3 regions of the Rossellomorea sp. GCM10028870 genome follow, and region 2 is predicted to be linked to each of the others. Evidence: riboswitches for the same ligand, from Rfam matches in the RefSeq annotation. Region 2 holds a riboswitch; each other region holds the start of a gene.
What was found. Region 2 has a riboswitch for S-adenosylmethionine ahead of ACFQWC_RS22015 (Na+/H+ antiporter NhaC family protein). Riboswitches for the same ligand answer to the same signal wherever they lie in the genome.
Positions count from the first base shown of each region.

Region 1: another riboswitch for S-adenosylmethionine. It lies ahead of ACFQWC_RS14560 (methionine ABC transporter ATP-binding protein); the one in region 2 lies ahead of ACFQWC_RS22015 (Na+/H+ antiporter NhaC family protein).
Region 3: another riboswitch for S-adenosylmethionine. It lies ahead of mmuP (S-methylmethionine permease); the one in region 2 lies ahead of ACFQWC_RS22015 (Na+/H+ antiporter NhaC family protein).

Region 1 is NZ_JBHTGN010000003.1:128,263-133,262, reverse strand. Features, by position in the region: gene ACFQWC_RS14580 (YusG family protein) at 1-11, shown strand, start outside; gene ACFQWC_RS14575 (toprim domain-containing protein) at 188-547, shown strand; gene ACFQWC_RS14570 (thioredoxin family protein) at 553-867, shown strand; gene ACFQWC_RS14565 (SCP2 sterol-binding domain-containing protein) at 1,118-1,468, shown strand; SAM riboswitch class I at 1,568-1,674, shown strand; gene ACFQWC_RS14560 (methionine ABC transporter ATP-binding protein) at 1,827-2,849, shown strand; gene ACFQWC_RS14555 (methionine ABC transporter permease) at 2,846-3,514, shown strand; gene ACFQWC_RS14550 (MetQ/NlpA family ABC transporter substrate-binding protein) at 3,530-4,357, shown strand; gene ACFQWC_RS14545 (carboxymuconolactone decarboxylase family protein) at 4,513-4,878, shown strand.
Region 2 is NZ_JBHTGN010000007.1:50,943-55,942, reverse strand. Features, by position in the region: gene ACFQWC_RS22020 ((S)-benzoin forming benzil reductase) at 1-205, shown strand, start outside; gene ACFQWC_RS22015 (Na+/H+ antiporter NhaC family protein) at 614-1,930, opposite strand; SAM riboswitch class I at 2,020-2,126, opposite strand; gene ACFQWC_RS22010 (MFS transporter) at 2,572-3,744, shown strand; gene ACFQWC_RS22005 (hypothetical protein) at 3,896-4,519, shown strand; gene ACFQWC_RS22000 (DUF2187 family protein) at 4,714-4,986, shown strand.
Region 3 is NZ_JBHTGN010000002.1:219,391-224,390, forward strand. Features, by position in the region: gene ACFQWC_RS11920 (glucoamylase family protein) at 1-228, shown strand, start outside; gene mmuM (homocysteine S-methyltransferase) at 299-1,249, opposite strand; gene mmuP (S-methylmethionine permease) at 1,218-2,630, opposite strand; SAM riboswitch class I at 2,725-2,830, opposite strand; gene nei (endonuclease VIII) at 2,969-3,793, shown strand; gene ACFQWC_RS11940 (isochorismatase family protein) at 3,888-4,460, opposite strand; gene ACFQWC_RS11945 (protein adenylyltransferase SelO) at 4,590-5,000, opposite strand, start outside.

The DNA.
Region 1 (5,000 bases), on a different contig from region 2:
GCTGGTGTTAGAAATGCTCATGGTGCCAGATTCGACAATGAATCTGGCACCATTTGTATAAGCAGATAGGCAAACCACTTGCGCATTTTTTTATAAACATGAGAAAATATAAGTAGAAAGTGGACATCATCTCTTGTTATTTGAATATACTATCGTAATCTTATTTCTGAAAGATAAGGTGATGATCATGATGGAACTTGACGAAAAAGTAATCATTGTCGAAGGAACAACTGACAAACGAAAAGTGAAAGATATCATCAAAGAACCGATTGAAATTATTTGTACAAACGGGACCATTAGCATTACGAAAATGGACGAACTCATTGATGCATTATTGGAAAGGGATGTCTATATCCTCGTAGATGCTGATGATGCAGGTGAAAAATTACGAAAGCAATTTAAACGTGAGTTTCCTGAAGCTGAACATTTGTACATTGATCGTATGTACAAGGAAGTGGCAGCAGCTCCCGAGTATCACCTGGCGTCTGTCCTGATTGGAGCCAATATAGACGTTCATAAAGAATATTTAGGAAAAAGGATGATCTAGTTTTGATTGAGGTAAGTAATACCGAAGCATTAAACGATCTGATTGAAGGCCATACGCTTGAAGCCGTTTACCTTTATACACCGATGTGTGGCACCTGTCAGGTGGCAAGTAAAATGATTGACGTAGTGGAAAAGCTTCCGCAATCTTTTCATTTTGTGAAGGCCAACTTGAATTATTTGCCCCAATTTGCAGAAGAACAATCCATCGAAAGTGTACCCTGCTTGCTTTTATTTAAGGATGGAGTCGAGTGGGAGAGGATTTATGCCTTCCAATCCGTGCCATTTCTATATGAAACCTTAAACAAGATCACTGATCGTTAGAGGGATAAGAGACCTTTTGGGAGAAGGTCTTTTTTATATGTCTCTTTCTAAACGATTTTCTTTCTACAAACGAAGACATATTTCTCGGGAAATATTGCGAATGGCATCATTTTTTGACTAGTATCCATCCAAATTCTTACTGTTCGACAAATTAGATGAATACGTTCAAAACATGTCGAGAAAGTATAAAAGGGAAAAATACCTAAAAGTGGAATTGTAATAATATAGAAGTTTCACTGGGAGGGTATTCATGCGAATATATTTAGAGGAATTAGTAGATCAGTGTCATTCAAGATATCACTTACGACTCTTATTTCCAGACAGCCCATTTGTTCTTCATTTTGATTGTGGAAAAGATTTGTACGGTATTTCTATTTCGAGCAAGGGATGCGATGTATTAGATGATTTGAGTGAAGACGCTCATTTCGTAATTGAAGGAATGGAGGAAAAAGTGGTTTCCCTACTCACAGGGGAAGAACGGTTGTCTCAACTGATCGAAGCCGGGGTACTTGAAATCAGAGGAGGGTATCGACCGCTTCTATTTGTTGAATCTGTCCTTTGGCTTACGAGGTCAAGGGGAAAAGAGCCGGTAAAAGTTTAAAAAATAATTGACACACTCTATAACCGATGATAGAATCTCTCTTGTAGCAAATTTTCAGAGTCTTTAACTATTTAAAAAAATTTAATAATCGATACTTTACTCTTATTAAGAGAGGTGGAGGGACGTGCCCTATGAAGCCCGGCAACCGTCAATGAAAATTGAAATGGTGCCAATTCACTCAAAGCATATGCTTTGAAAGATGAGAGAAAGGATAGTCCTATATGATTATGCCTTTCTGCTTATCGCAGAGAGGCATTTTTTAATGATTTAGAAAAAGATGACGGGAAAATGCCAGCTATGTGCAACCATAATCTTGATTAAACAGGTCGTTTTACTCCGAAAGAAGGTGGAATACAACATGATTACCATTTCAGATGTGAAAAAAATCTATCAATCCAAATCGGGTCCAATTTCAGCCGTTGATGGCGTCAATATCGAGATTGCCCAAGGAGAAATTTTTGGAGTGATTGGCTATAGTGGAGCAGGTAAGAGTACGCTGATCCGCATGCTCAATGGTCTCGAAGTTCCTACAGAAGGAATAGTGGACGTGAATGGTCAAATCGTTTCCCGGGTAAAGGGTAAAAAACTGCGGGAAGCAAGACAGTCGATAGGCATGATTTTTCAACACTTTAATCTCCTCTGGTCTCGTACAGTATTAGAAAATATACAGTTCCCATTAGAAATTGCTGGAGTACCAAAGAAAGAGAGACTCCATAGAGCCAATGAATTATTGAAGCTTGTAGGATTGGAAGGCAGGGGAGATGCCTATCCTTCTCAACTGAGCGGCGGACAGAAACAACGAGTGGGGATTGCAAGATCCCTTGCTAACAATCCCGATGTCCTTCTATGTGATGAAGCTACTTCCGCTCTAGATCCACAAACAACTGATTCCATTCTTGATTTATTGGTGGATATTAATAAACGCTTAGGGCTGACGATTGTCCTGATCACTCATGAAATGCACGTGATTCAGAAGATCTGTCACCGTGTCGCAGTCATGGAACAAGGAAAAGTCGTGGAACTCGGGGATGTATTGGAAGTGTTCCGAAATCCACAAGAGCAAGTGACAAAGCGTTTCGTGAGAGAAGTCTCGCAAGTAAAAGAAACGGGTGAAACCATTGATCACCTATTGATGCAATATCCTAATGGGAAAGTGTTGAAATTTACTTTTGTCGGTGAATCAACTGAGCAACCGCTTATCACCACTCTGATAAGGAAGTTTGACTTAGACGTAAACATCCTTCAAGGACAAATCTCCCAAACTCAAAAAGGTGCCTATGGAACGTTATTTGTTCACCTTGATGGGGATGAACGGACCATTAAAGATGCATTGACGTTTGTTCAAACGCAACTGGTTCAAGTGGAGGTGTTAAGAGGATGATTGAAAATTTATTTCCAAATGTAGATTGGGAGAAGATGTGGGAAGCAACCCTCGAAACCCTGTATATGACCGGGATGTCTGTAGTGATTACCTTTGTACTCGGAATGATCCTTGGGATTTTGCTCTTCCTCACCTCTAAGGAAAATCTATGGGATAACAAACTGACATACACGATTACAAGTGCAGTCGTAAATGTGTTCAGATCGATTCCATTCATTATATTGATCGTGTTGTTAATTCCGTTCACCAAGTTTTTATTGGACACAATCCGTGGAGCGAATGCAGCTTTGCCGGCACTGATCATTGGAGCTGCTCCGTTTTACGCCCGTATGGTAGAAATTGCTTTAAGAGAAGTGAACAAAGGCGTCATCGAGGCCGCGAAAGCGATGGGGGCGAAAACGAGCACAATTATCTGGAAAGTCCTGATCCCGGAATCCATGCCGGCTTTGATTTCAGGAATTACAGTAACAGCGATTGCTCTCGTTGGATATACGGCAATGGCCGGGGTCATCGGAGCAGGCGGTTTAGGAAACCTGGCCTATTTAGATGGCTTTCAACGAAGCAGGGAAGACGTGACGCTCGCCGCAACCATTATGATCTTACTCATTGTGTTTGCGATTCAAATATTAGGTGATTTCTTTACAAATAAATTAGATAAACGGTAAAAGGAGAGAAATATCATGAAAAAATGGGTAGCAGGAGTTATTGCAGCAACAAGCATTTTTGGATTGGCAGCATGTGGGAGTAATTCAGAATCAGGAGGAGGCAGCGACGAGAAAGAATTAGTGGTTGGAGCTTCCAATATTCCTCACGCTGAAATTCTTGAACAAGTGAAGCCTTTATTAGAGGAGAAAGGTATCAATTTAGAAATTGAAACGTACCAAGACTATATCTTGCCAAATAAAGATCTGGATAATGGGGATATTGACGCAAACTATTTCCAACATGTACCGTACTTAGAATCTCAAAAAGCGGAACACGGTTATGATTTTGAAAATGCTGGCGGCATTCACATTGAGCCGATTGGCGTTTATTCTAAAAAGTACAAATCCCTTGAAGAGCTGCCTGAAGGTGCAACGATTCTAATGAGTAATTCTGTAGCAGATCACGGACGTATTCTTACGTTATTAGAAGAAAAAGGTCTTATTACATTGAATGATGGAGTAGACAAGACAAAAGCAACGCTGGAAGACATTAAAGAAAATCCAAAGAAACTAAAATTCGATTACGAATATGAAGCAGCTCTTCTTCCACAATTGTATGAAAATGAAGAGGGAGATGCTGTTCTGATCAATTCCAACTATGCGATCGATGCAGGTTTGAATCCTTTGGAAGATTCGATCGCCATTGAAGACAGTAATTCTCCATATGTGAATGTGATTGCTGTGAATAAAGGTGACGAAAACAAAGAGGAAGTGAAGGCGCTTGTTGAAGCTCTTCGTTCAAAAGAAATCCAGGACTTTATTAAAGAGGAATGGGACGGGGCAGTTGTTCCGGTGACCGAATAATTTCATATAGCGTAAATAAGAAACCCGATTCTGATTGATCAAAATCGGGTTTCTTTTCTGGATAAGTACTTACCGTATTTTTTTTAAACATAATCATTTCCATTATAGCTCATACTATTTTCGATGAATCTATTTCAGAAATGGAGCTGAATGAAATGCAGATAGAACCAAGAAATACAACAGAAGCTGCCCTTCATGATTATAAAATGGGACTTGGAATCTTCACTGAAAAAATGCCTGAGCTTGCCGAGCAGTATAATACGTTTACCGAGCACTGCTTTAGAGAAGGAGTTCTTTCAAAAAAAGAAAAGCAGTTGATCGCGTTAGGAATAAGTCTTTATTCCCAGGATGAATATTGCATCATCTATCACACAAAAGGATGCCTGGATCAGGGGTGTTCAGAAGAAGAAATCCTTGAAGCAATAGGAGTAACGGCTGCATTTGGCGGCGGAGCGGTCATGAGTCAGGCTGTGACTTTAGTACAGCAATCGATTCAGGACTTGAATCAATTGAAGCAATAAGTGAGTGATGATCGAGGGGGAGAAATCCTCCTTGATCTTTTTTGTTGAATTAGTGATCAAAAAATGTTTTTTACACAACTACATAAGACCTTCCTGGGCTTTGTCAATTAGTGGGTCTGGAT
Region 2 (5,000 bases):
CAGCCCGGGTGTGATGAATACGGATATGCAAGGAGAAATCCGTTCATCCTCTAAAGAAGCCTTTGTCGATGTAGAAGCCTTTCAGCGATATAAAGAGGAAGGCATGCTTCGTGAAACAGATACGGTGGCAGATGCACTGGTCAAGCTTGTGACAGAAAGCGAACTTGAAAGTGGTAAGCTTTATCATGTAAATGATTTATTATAAAAAGAAAGCAGATTCCTGGAAGGGGATCTGCTTTTTGAATTTTGGGCTGTAAACAATAATGATTAGCGGTATTCACAATTTGGCACAATAAACTGCAAAAGTGGCACAATTTTGGATGAGAGTGGCACAAGTTTCCTCGAAAGTGGCACAACAAAAATATCCACGGCCCTACAATTAAGGTTTAAAAGGCAAAATCGGGGGTTTTTATGGGAATGTGCTGATGAAGTGGAAAATTTTTAACCAACAACACAAAAAAGTCCAAGTTTGAATAAAAATCAAAGAAGATTTGCCGAAATGATTTAATTCGTCTCCTATATTTGTTATTTTCGTTCATCAACCTACCGTGATAACTCTCTTTTCGCAAAAAAGAGACAAACCCCAAAGGATTTGTCTCTCTACTCTCATTTATTAAGATCGCACCGGGTTTGCGTCAGGTGCTGTTTTGCGTGTGAATTTTGGTAGTGCAAATCGAATGGCAATAATGCCGCAAACAGCAATTAAGATCGGGTAGAAGGCATATGGGATAATGCTGACCGGTGATATGCCTGCCACTTCAGCCACTAACAGAGCCTGCGCTCCGTATGGAATTAACCCTTGAACGGAACAAGAGAAAATATCAAGGATACTGGCTGATTTACGGGCGTCAACTCCATAGTTTTCACTAATTGTTTTAGCAAGGGGGCCGGCAATGATGATCGAAATCGTGTTGTTTGCTGTGCAAAGATTAGTAGAACTCACTAATCCTGCTGTAGCAAGCTGTGCTCCCTGAGGAGACTTGATTTTGCGGGTGGCGTGATAAAGTAAAGCCTGAATCCCGCCGTTATGACGGATTAGTTCAACAACCCCGCCAATCAGTACAGAAAGGATTACAATCTCTGCCATGCCAGTCATCCCATCGGCTACACTCCCGAAATAACTTGCCGGGGTAAAGCTTCCATCAATGAATCCAATAATTCCGGCTAAAACAATTCCGCCTAACAATACAACAAACACATTTAGTCCTGCAAGAGCACCGATGATCACTCCAAGGTAAGGCAGGATTTTAATCCAATTAAAGCTTTCCGCTCCGACAGTCGATTGATTCCCCATAGTAAGAACAAGAAGAATCACCATTGTGATGATTGCCGCAGGTAATACAATGAAAAAGTTGACTTTAAATTTATCCTTCATTTCCGTTTTCTGTGTACGAACGGCTGCGATTGTCGTATCAGAAATAAATGATAAGTTATCTCCGAACATCGCTCCTCCAATGACTGTTGCCATGGCAAGCGGCATGGAAATATCTGTTCCTGAACTAATCCCGACACCGATTGGCGCGAGTGCTGCGATCGTCCCCATGGATGTTCCCATCGATAACGAAATGAAAGCAGCGATAATGAATAATCCTACAATAATCAAGTTACCAGGCAGCACGGAAAGGGCAAAGTTTACGGTAGAATCAACAGCTCCCATCTTTTCAGCTACTCCTGAAAAAGCTCCTGCTAAAAGGAAGATAAAGACCATGATCATGATATCAGGATGACCGGCTCCTTTAGCGAAACGCTCAATCTTAGCCGTTAACGTCTCTTTCCGGTTCATCAACAGACCTACAACGGATGCAATGATAATTGATACTAATACAGGAAAAGCATAAAAGTCTCCAGAAATGATGCCTGCTCCAAGGAACAGAGAAACAAATATAATTAAAGGCAGTAATGCCAAAAAATTTCCTTTTTCTTGATTCATTCCTAACACTCCTTTGTCATTGTTCAATTTCGTAAAATACAAAAAACCTCTTCAAAAATAAGAAGAGGTTTCAATAGAACGAAACACTCCTCTTATCTTTCAAGCTTTACGCTTGCTGGATGTGGCACAGCACTCAAAGCCTGAGTCCGCTGCCGAGACATCGCAGGGCCAGTCCCTCCGTCTCTCTGGATAAGAAGATATGTTATTTAGTTGATTTAAAATATACTTCCATACTTTAAAGGGTTTACTCAAAAAAGTCAAACGGGAATTTTTGAAACAAAAGCGGAGGCGGCTCGCTCAGGCCCGACAAGCATAAGACGAGAACGCCGGAAAGGCGCCTTTTGCCTTTATGGTGTTATTGGCTTATGACCTCGAGGGACTAGCCGCCTTAGCTGGCCGAAACAAAAGCGGAGGCGGCTCGCTCAGGCCCGACAAGCATAAGACGAGAACGCCGGAAAGGCGCCTTTTGCCTTTATGGCGTTATTGGCTTATGACCTCGAGGGGCTAGCCGCCGTAGCTGGAAGAAACATTCAAAGCTCTAAAAATGCATGACTTTATCCATAATAAGGTATAAACTCATAGACAATTGAACGTTCAAGGTCTACTATAAGGAAGACAAAAAACATCTGGGGGATACGGTAGTGGAAAGAACTGTACGAAATCAAATTTTCACCTTACAAGGATTTTATTTATTAACGTTCTTCGGTGTTGGTAGTTTATATCCCTTACTCAGTGTGTATTTGAGTGAAAGCGTTGGATTAAACGGATATCAGATTGGAACGATCATGTCTGTAGGTCCGATCATGATGATTTTCTTCCAGCCGATTTGGGGAATGGTGAGTGACACGACCAATCGTCCCACCTTGGTTCTTGGTTTAACCTCTTTAGTGGCTGGGATCTTTGCACTCGGTTATTTGTTTATGGACTTTTACTATGGTCTGCTTATCGTGGCCATTTTAGTTGCAATCTTTCAAAGTGCAATCATTCCGGTTTCCGATAGTATTAGCTTGAAGTATACAAGTAAAGTCCGGTATAACTACGGAAATATCCGTCTGTTCGGTTCATTGGGCTTCGGGATTGCTGTCTTTATAATGGGGAAACTTTCGGAAGGTTTCATCGGACCCACCATCATCTTTTACTCTTTCTTTATCTGTCTGGTACTTTCAGGATTCCTTTCCTTTCGGTTTCCTAAGGAGAGAGCGGCAGCAAAGCTTGATTTAAAAGCAGGGATGAAAGAATTATTTACAATGAAGAAATTCCTCATTTTCTTAGCTGTAACCTTCTTAGTATTCGGTCCAAACCTGGCCAATAATGTTTACTTCGGCTTATTTGTTGAGGATTCTGGGGGGACGTATGCCGGAATAGGTCTTGCGTTTTTAATCGCCGTTTTATCAGAAGTGCCCTTTATGAGGATTGCCGGGGGATGGATTGATAAGTTCGGACTATTAACGGTGGCTGCGTTAGCAGGTGCTGCGTCCATGCTCCGCTGGCTCTTTTACTTTACGGAACCTAGTCTTTGGCTGGTCTATTCATCGGCTGTGATGCAAGGACTTGCCATTGGGTTATTCATTCCGGCGGGCTTACGTTACATTAAAGAAATCACGCCTTCCCACATTACAGCAACAGCCGTTACGGTATATTCAGCAATCGGAAACGGACTGGGGAATTGGTTCAGTACCTTTGTTGGCGGTTTTATCTATGAAACGTACTCCATTTACACGGTGTACTTATTCTTCGCAGTCCTATCCCTATTAGGTATTTTCCTTTGCTTCGTTCTCATGAAAGAAGAAAAGAAGAATGCACTTGCATATTAATATGTTATTTCAAGGCGTCTAATGAGAGTCTCTCTCCTAGATGCCTTTTTTATTTGTTAGAAAATTTAAATAAATTAAAATAAAGGAAGGATTTACCTATGTCTGCGTGTAATAGTATATAGAAGCAGAAAATTTTGTGGGTGATGACATAATGAGGATCACAGGGGTTTTCATAATAGGAATTTTCCTTTTACTTACAGCATGCACACCTGAGCAGACATATCAAAAAGACCGATCAAACAAGACAGAACTCACGATTAAACCTTATAAATTAAATGCAAAAGAAAAAGAGCTGATTATGTTCACCGGGATTCAGGATATTCAATATTTTGAGTTAGACGGAAGTCTTGGAGAAGAGGATGATCTGCAAAAAACGATTGAGGTATATGAAAATGGCAAACAAGTGGAGAACGAGCCTTTTTCTTCTAATCAAATGGAGCACCTATTCAAGCATTCTCTCTTATCCTTTGGATTTACTTCAGATGATGAGGAAAAGTTAAAGTTTATACATGGCAGTGAAGGTGGAACGTTTACCATGATGAATGATTTCGTTTCTGGTGGTTATACCTTTGCTAGTCTTCTTTCAACAAAAACCACTTTAGAAAAAGGGCAGCCCATATATTTGTATGCGATTGCCGGAACGCAAGATGGTCAAATTTCAGGGTTATCCCTTGATGAAAATGGTAAGCCTTCAGGAGGAATCTTGGAAGCAGACAAAGCGTATGTATTCAAAGTCACGGTAACCGACCGGGAGGCTTTGCAATCAACAGAATAAAAAACCTGAAAAACGAAACGGCAGAGAACATCATTCTTCAAAAAAGTAACATTAAAAGGTTTTGATCATCTTGAATTGTGGTACAAGTAGGATAAGATATTCAAAAGCAATCTCATAAATGCATCAATTCATATACGACAATTGTAAAACACCAATAAAAATAGCGTCTAATCTATAGAAAAGGGGATTTTAAAATGGAGAATACATTCGTCTACTCAAAAGATAATGCTAACCTTGGAGATACCGTGCAATTTAAAAGAAAGAAGAATGTCATCAATGGTGTGGTGACCACTCTTAGAGAAAATACGGTCATCGTCAAAATGGATAAAAATGTGGCAAAAAAGCTGGATTTACCAGATGATCAAACCGTAGTGGCACATAAAAACTATGTCGTCATTGAAAGAGCTGAAAATGATTCACAACCTGTATTTGTATATGATGGGTGGAATAGCGCATTAAAAGCCTAAACTTCATCTGCAAA
Region 3 (5,000 bases), on a different contig from region 2:
CAAGCGTTGAAACGTTTCGATATGTACGGGAAATACGGCTTCCTTGATTCAGTCAATGTGGAAACAGGTGAAGTGACACAAGCCTACCTCGCCTTAGATCAAGGTATGACAATGGTCTCAATCGTCAATTATTTAAAAGATGGAGTCATCAGAGATTACTTCCATCAAGATCAAATCGGGAAATCACCTGAGGACCTGCTGATAAAAGAGACGTTCTCTATTAAATAATGTAGCGAAGATAATGTAAAAGCCCAAGTGGATGTATTACTTGGGCTTTTTGTATTTTAAGTGTTACTGCCTACCTCCATCTCTTCGCCAACGCCTCAATTTGACCCGGATCCGTCCGGCAGCAACCACCAATGATACGGGCACCTGCCTCGTACCAAACTACTGATTGCTCATCAAACGCCGAGCACCCTTCCTCCCCATGCCACGTTTTGGTCTCAGCATTGTAAGACTCACCTGAGTTCGGGTACACGATGAGTGGTTTGTCAGTGTTTCTGCTTAATACGCTTATCGCCTTCTTGGCCGCAGGAATTGGTGCACAATTCACACCAATTGCAGCGATTTGTTCATCGTCATTGAACACACACGCGCACTCTTCAATCCCCGTTCCATCACTTATCGTCTCTCCATCCTTTAATGAAAAAGACAGCCAGGCGCAGGTATCTGGAAATTCTTTCAGAAGTGAAGCTAGTACCTTTGCTTCCTGCAAGGACGGGATGGTTTCGAATGCCAACAAATCAGCACCCGCCTCCACTAATGCCTGGATTCTTGGAAAATGGAAATCTGCTAAATGTTGATCACTTACTCCATAGTTCCCAACGTATTCAGAGCCGTCAGCAAGGTATGCCCCGTAAGGTCCTACAGAACCTGCAACGATTGGTTTCGGCCGATTCGCATTGCCCTTCTCTTCCTTCCAGAATTCATCCCGGGCCTGTTTGGCAAGAGTAACCGTTCTCTTGATTAATTCCAGCGCTTCAGGTTTCTCTATTCCTCGCTTTTTAAAACCATCCACCGTTGCCTGGTAGCTGGCTGTAATCGCACAATCGGCTCCTGCACGGAAATAATCAGCATGAACCTTCTCAATCGCTTCCGGTTTTTCAAGAAGTATACGGGCAGACCAAAGGGAATCGTTTAAATCAAAGCCATGGGATTCCAGCTCTGTGGCTAATGCTCCATCTAAAATCAGTGGGGAATGTTTTTGTAAAATACTATCAATGGGATTTAGCTTCAGTTGATTCGACATAACCTTTTCCTCTTTTCTTTACGTATTGTGTTAGATAATAGCTTCCATAGCAAAGGACGATAAACGGGATTCCGCAATAAAGGGCTATCCTCTGAGTGGGATCAAAGGCAATGCCGATACAAGAAGCTAGACAAAGCAGAAATGACGCAATGGGAACGAGTGGGTAGAGCGGCGTCCGATAAGCCAGATCTTTCACATCGTTTCCTTCCTTTATATACTGTCTTCGAAATAGAAATTGGGCAGCACTAATGCTCATCCACACGATCACTACCGCAAGGCCTGAGACCGAAACCAATACGATGTAGACCGTTCCCGGTGCAATGATGCTTGAAAGCAAGGCCAGTCCCCCTCCCAGCATGCTGCATACAATCGCATTGAGAGGGACTCCCCTATCAGTCAATTTGGCAAAGATCGGTGAGATGGTTTGCTTATCTGCCAGCGACCATAGCATTCTGGAAGAAGCATACAAACCTGAGTTTGCGGCTGATAAAATGGCCGTTATAATAACAAAATTCATGATATCGGCGGCATATGGGATTCCAATCCGTCCTAGCACCGCTACGAAAGGACTTTCCAATATACCGGCTGACTGGCTCGGTAATAAAGCAGATAATACGACAATCGTCCCTACATAAAAGATGATCAATCTCACAAGCGTGGTGCGGATAGCTTTAGGAATCGATTTTGATGGATTCTCCGTTTCTCCCGCCGCAACCCCGATCAATTCTGTTCCTGAAAAGGCAAAGTTCACGGCAAGCATGGTCATCAAGATGGCAAATGCCCCATTCGGAAACAACCCTGAACTTGTGATATTCGAGAAAAACGGAGCGGGCTCTGATTGACCGAGAGGGATGAACCCGACAATCGCCCCTGCCCCGATCACAATAAACGCAACAATCGAAATCACTTTTACTAAAGAAAACCAAAATTCAGATTCAGCAAAAAACCGCACTGACAATGCATTAAGTCCAAAAATCAACGCAGCAAAGACCGCGCTCCATATCCATACACTAATCGAAGGAAACCAGCGCTGCATCATCAAGCCAGCCGCCGTAAACTCCGACCCCAATGCCACTGTCCATGTCAGCCAATATAACCAGCCCACCGTGTAACCGGTGCCTGGACCAATGAACTTTGCAGCATAACTATGAAAGGATCCCGTCTCCGGCATATGGACAGAAAGCTCGCCTAAGCAAAGCATCACAAGATAAACAACCAGCGCCCCAATCAAATAAGCAAGGATCGTCCCAAACGGTCCAGCCTGATGAATCGTATAACCCGAACTCAAGAATAGCCCGGTTCCGATCACCCCTCCAAGAGACAGCATCACCAAATGCCGTGTCTTCATCTTCCTTTTAAAACTCTGACCTGCGTGTTCCATAAAAAAACACCCTTCCTCCTGAATATATTGTGGAATAAGTGGACAAACAAAAAACGCACCCTGAACGAGTGCGTCACCGACAAATAAAAGATTGCTCCTATCTATCAGGTTTGAATCACCCGCTGGAATTAGCACAGTATCTTCACAGACCTGTTGCTGAGGCTTCAAAGGGCCAGTCCCTCCACCTCTCTGGATAAGAAAATATGTAGATTTTTTAAAACTTTATCAATATATTGGAATAATGTCAAGAACATGAAACAGATGAGCAGCCCAGCCTATCCGAATGTTACTTCGGAAAGAAAAAAGGGAACAACTATACTAAAAAAGGAGAAACTGCCATGCCAGAAGGTCCGGAAATCAGAAGAGCTGCAGATGGAGTAGAGCGCGCTCTTAAAAATAAAAACGTACAAGATGTGTACTTTGCCTTCCCTCATTTAGAAGAGTACGAAGACCTTTTAAAAGGATCGATCGTGACCAGAGTGGATACGAAAGGAAAAGCCATGCTTATCCGCTTTGACAATGGCTACACCATTTATTCACACAATCAACTCTATGGAAAGTGGTACATCAGGAACCTTTACAATTATCCGAAGACAAACCGCCAGCTCAGATTGGCTCTACATAATGAGAAAAAGTCGGCACTTCTTTACAGTGCATCTGATATTGAAGTCCTCCGTGATGAAGAGGTACCTGAGCATCCTTTCGTTGCAAAAGTGGGACCCGATATTTTGAGTGAAGAAGTAACAGCGGACGAGTTGCTCCAAAGAATGAAAGACAAACGATTCTACAAAAGAAAGTGGTCGATTCTTTTATTAGATCAAGGGTTTGTAGCAGGAATCGGGAATTATTTGAGATCTGAGATCATGTTTGCAGCAGGCATCCACCCTTCTCTCCGTCCGATTGACTGTACGAAAGATCAATTGATGAAAACATCAGAGGCAATCATTCATTTAATGATGCAATCCTATAAGACTGGGGGAATTACAAACGATCTTGAACTTGTTGATAAGTTAAAAGCTCAAGGAGAGAAGCGCTCAAAATATCGACATTGGGTATTCAATCGGGAAGGAGCATCATGCTTTATTTGTGGGAGTGAAATTGAGAAGACGGTCGCAGCTTCGAGGCGGTTGTATTTTTGTCCGGTATGTCAGGTTGGGAGATAGGTTCCCTGCACCCCCTCGCCTCCCATGAACAAAGATAACTGTGTTACAGTAAAAAGCTCATCTCATCAGATCTGACAAAATGAGCTCTTCTATTCTACATTCCGTATTTCTCCCGATAATAATCATGCTTCGGCTGAAACAACTCTTCATCGGATTGTCTGACGTCGGAGAAATGATCTACATTATAATGACCATACAAAGCCTTGTTATGGTGCTGGATGATTTGTTCAGCCTTCAACACGGATGAATCCTTCGTTGAGTGACCATCCGATACCAGGGTTACATCCAATCCATTAACCGTTGCATACCGAACAGCGGTGTCGATACAATATTCTGTTTGGCAGCCCATGATGACGACATGTTCAACCTTATTGTCTTTTAAAAAGCTTAATAAAGGCGTACCATAAAACGAATTTGTCGCTAATTTATCATACACAACAGCGTTGTCCGGAACATGGATCTCCCTGTGAACCTGGAATCCGTCACCTTCCCCGCCTCCGACATCCTTATCCCGTATAAAGACGGGATGAGCACCCGCTTCGGCTGCCATTTGGATGACCCGATTGATGGTTTCAATCAGCCTCTCTTTTTGGAATACAGCTTGTTCCCCTTCATTTCCTTCAATTAATTCCTGCTGGGCATCAATCACGAGCAATGCTTGGTTCAATAGAAAAACTCCTTTATCTCCATTTTCTCCTCAACTATCTTTGAATAGTTTCGACTTATCAATGAGAAAGTCCTCTTACACACAAAAAAAACAGGAAACCTTTTGGGCTTCCTGTTACAGGTTCATTCTTCATGTACCGCAATACGTTCGGTAAGGACGAACAGATGGTTCCGGGAGTTTGGTGTACTCGCACTGTTCTGTCGTGTACTGGTAAGGATTCTTAAGGACCTCAAGCAAACGCTCCATTACGCTGTAATCATTGCTTTTCACAGCAGCTTCCAACGCTTCCTCCACACGATGATTCCGGGGAATCACCGACGGATTGCTTTTTCGCATTAACTGATGAGTTGCTTCTTTCGATTCTTTTTGCCTGTTTAGTCTTTCTTCCCAGCGTTCTTTCCATTGAATAAATTCAGTATTTTTAAACAGATCGATTTCTTCCTCATTTGTTAATGAACGGAATGTATTCGTATAGTCGGCACGATTCTCTTTCATTAATCCCAGAAGATCTTTTGCAAGGGATTCGTCCCCTTCTTCTTT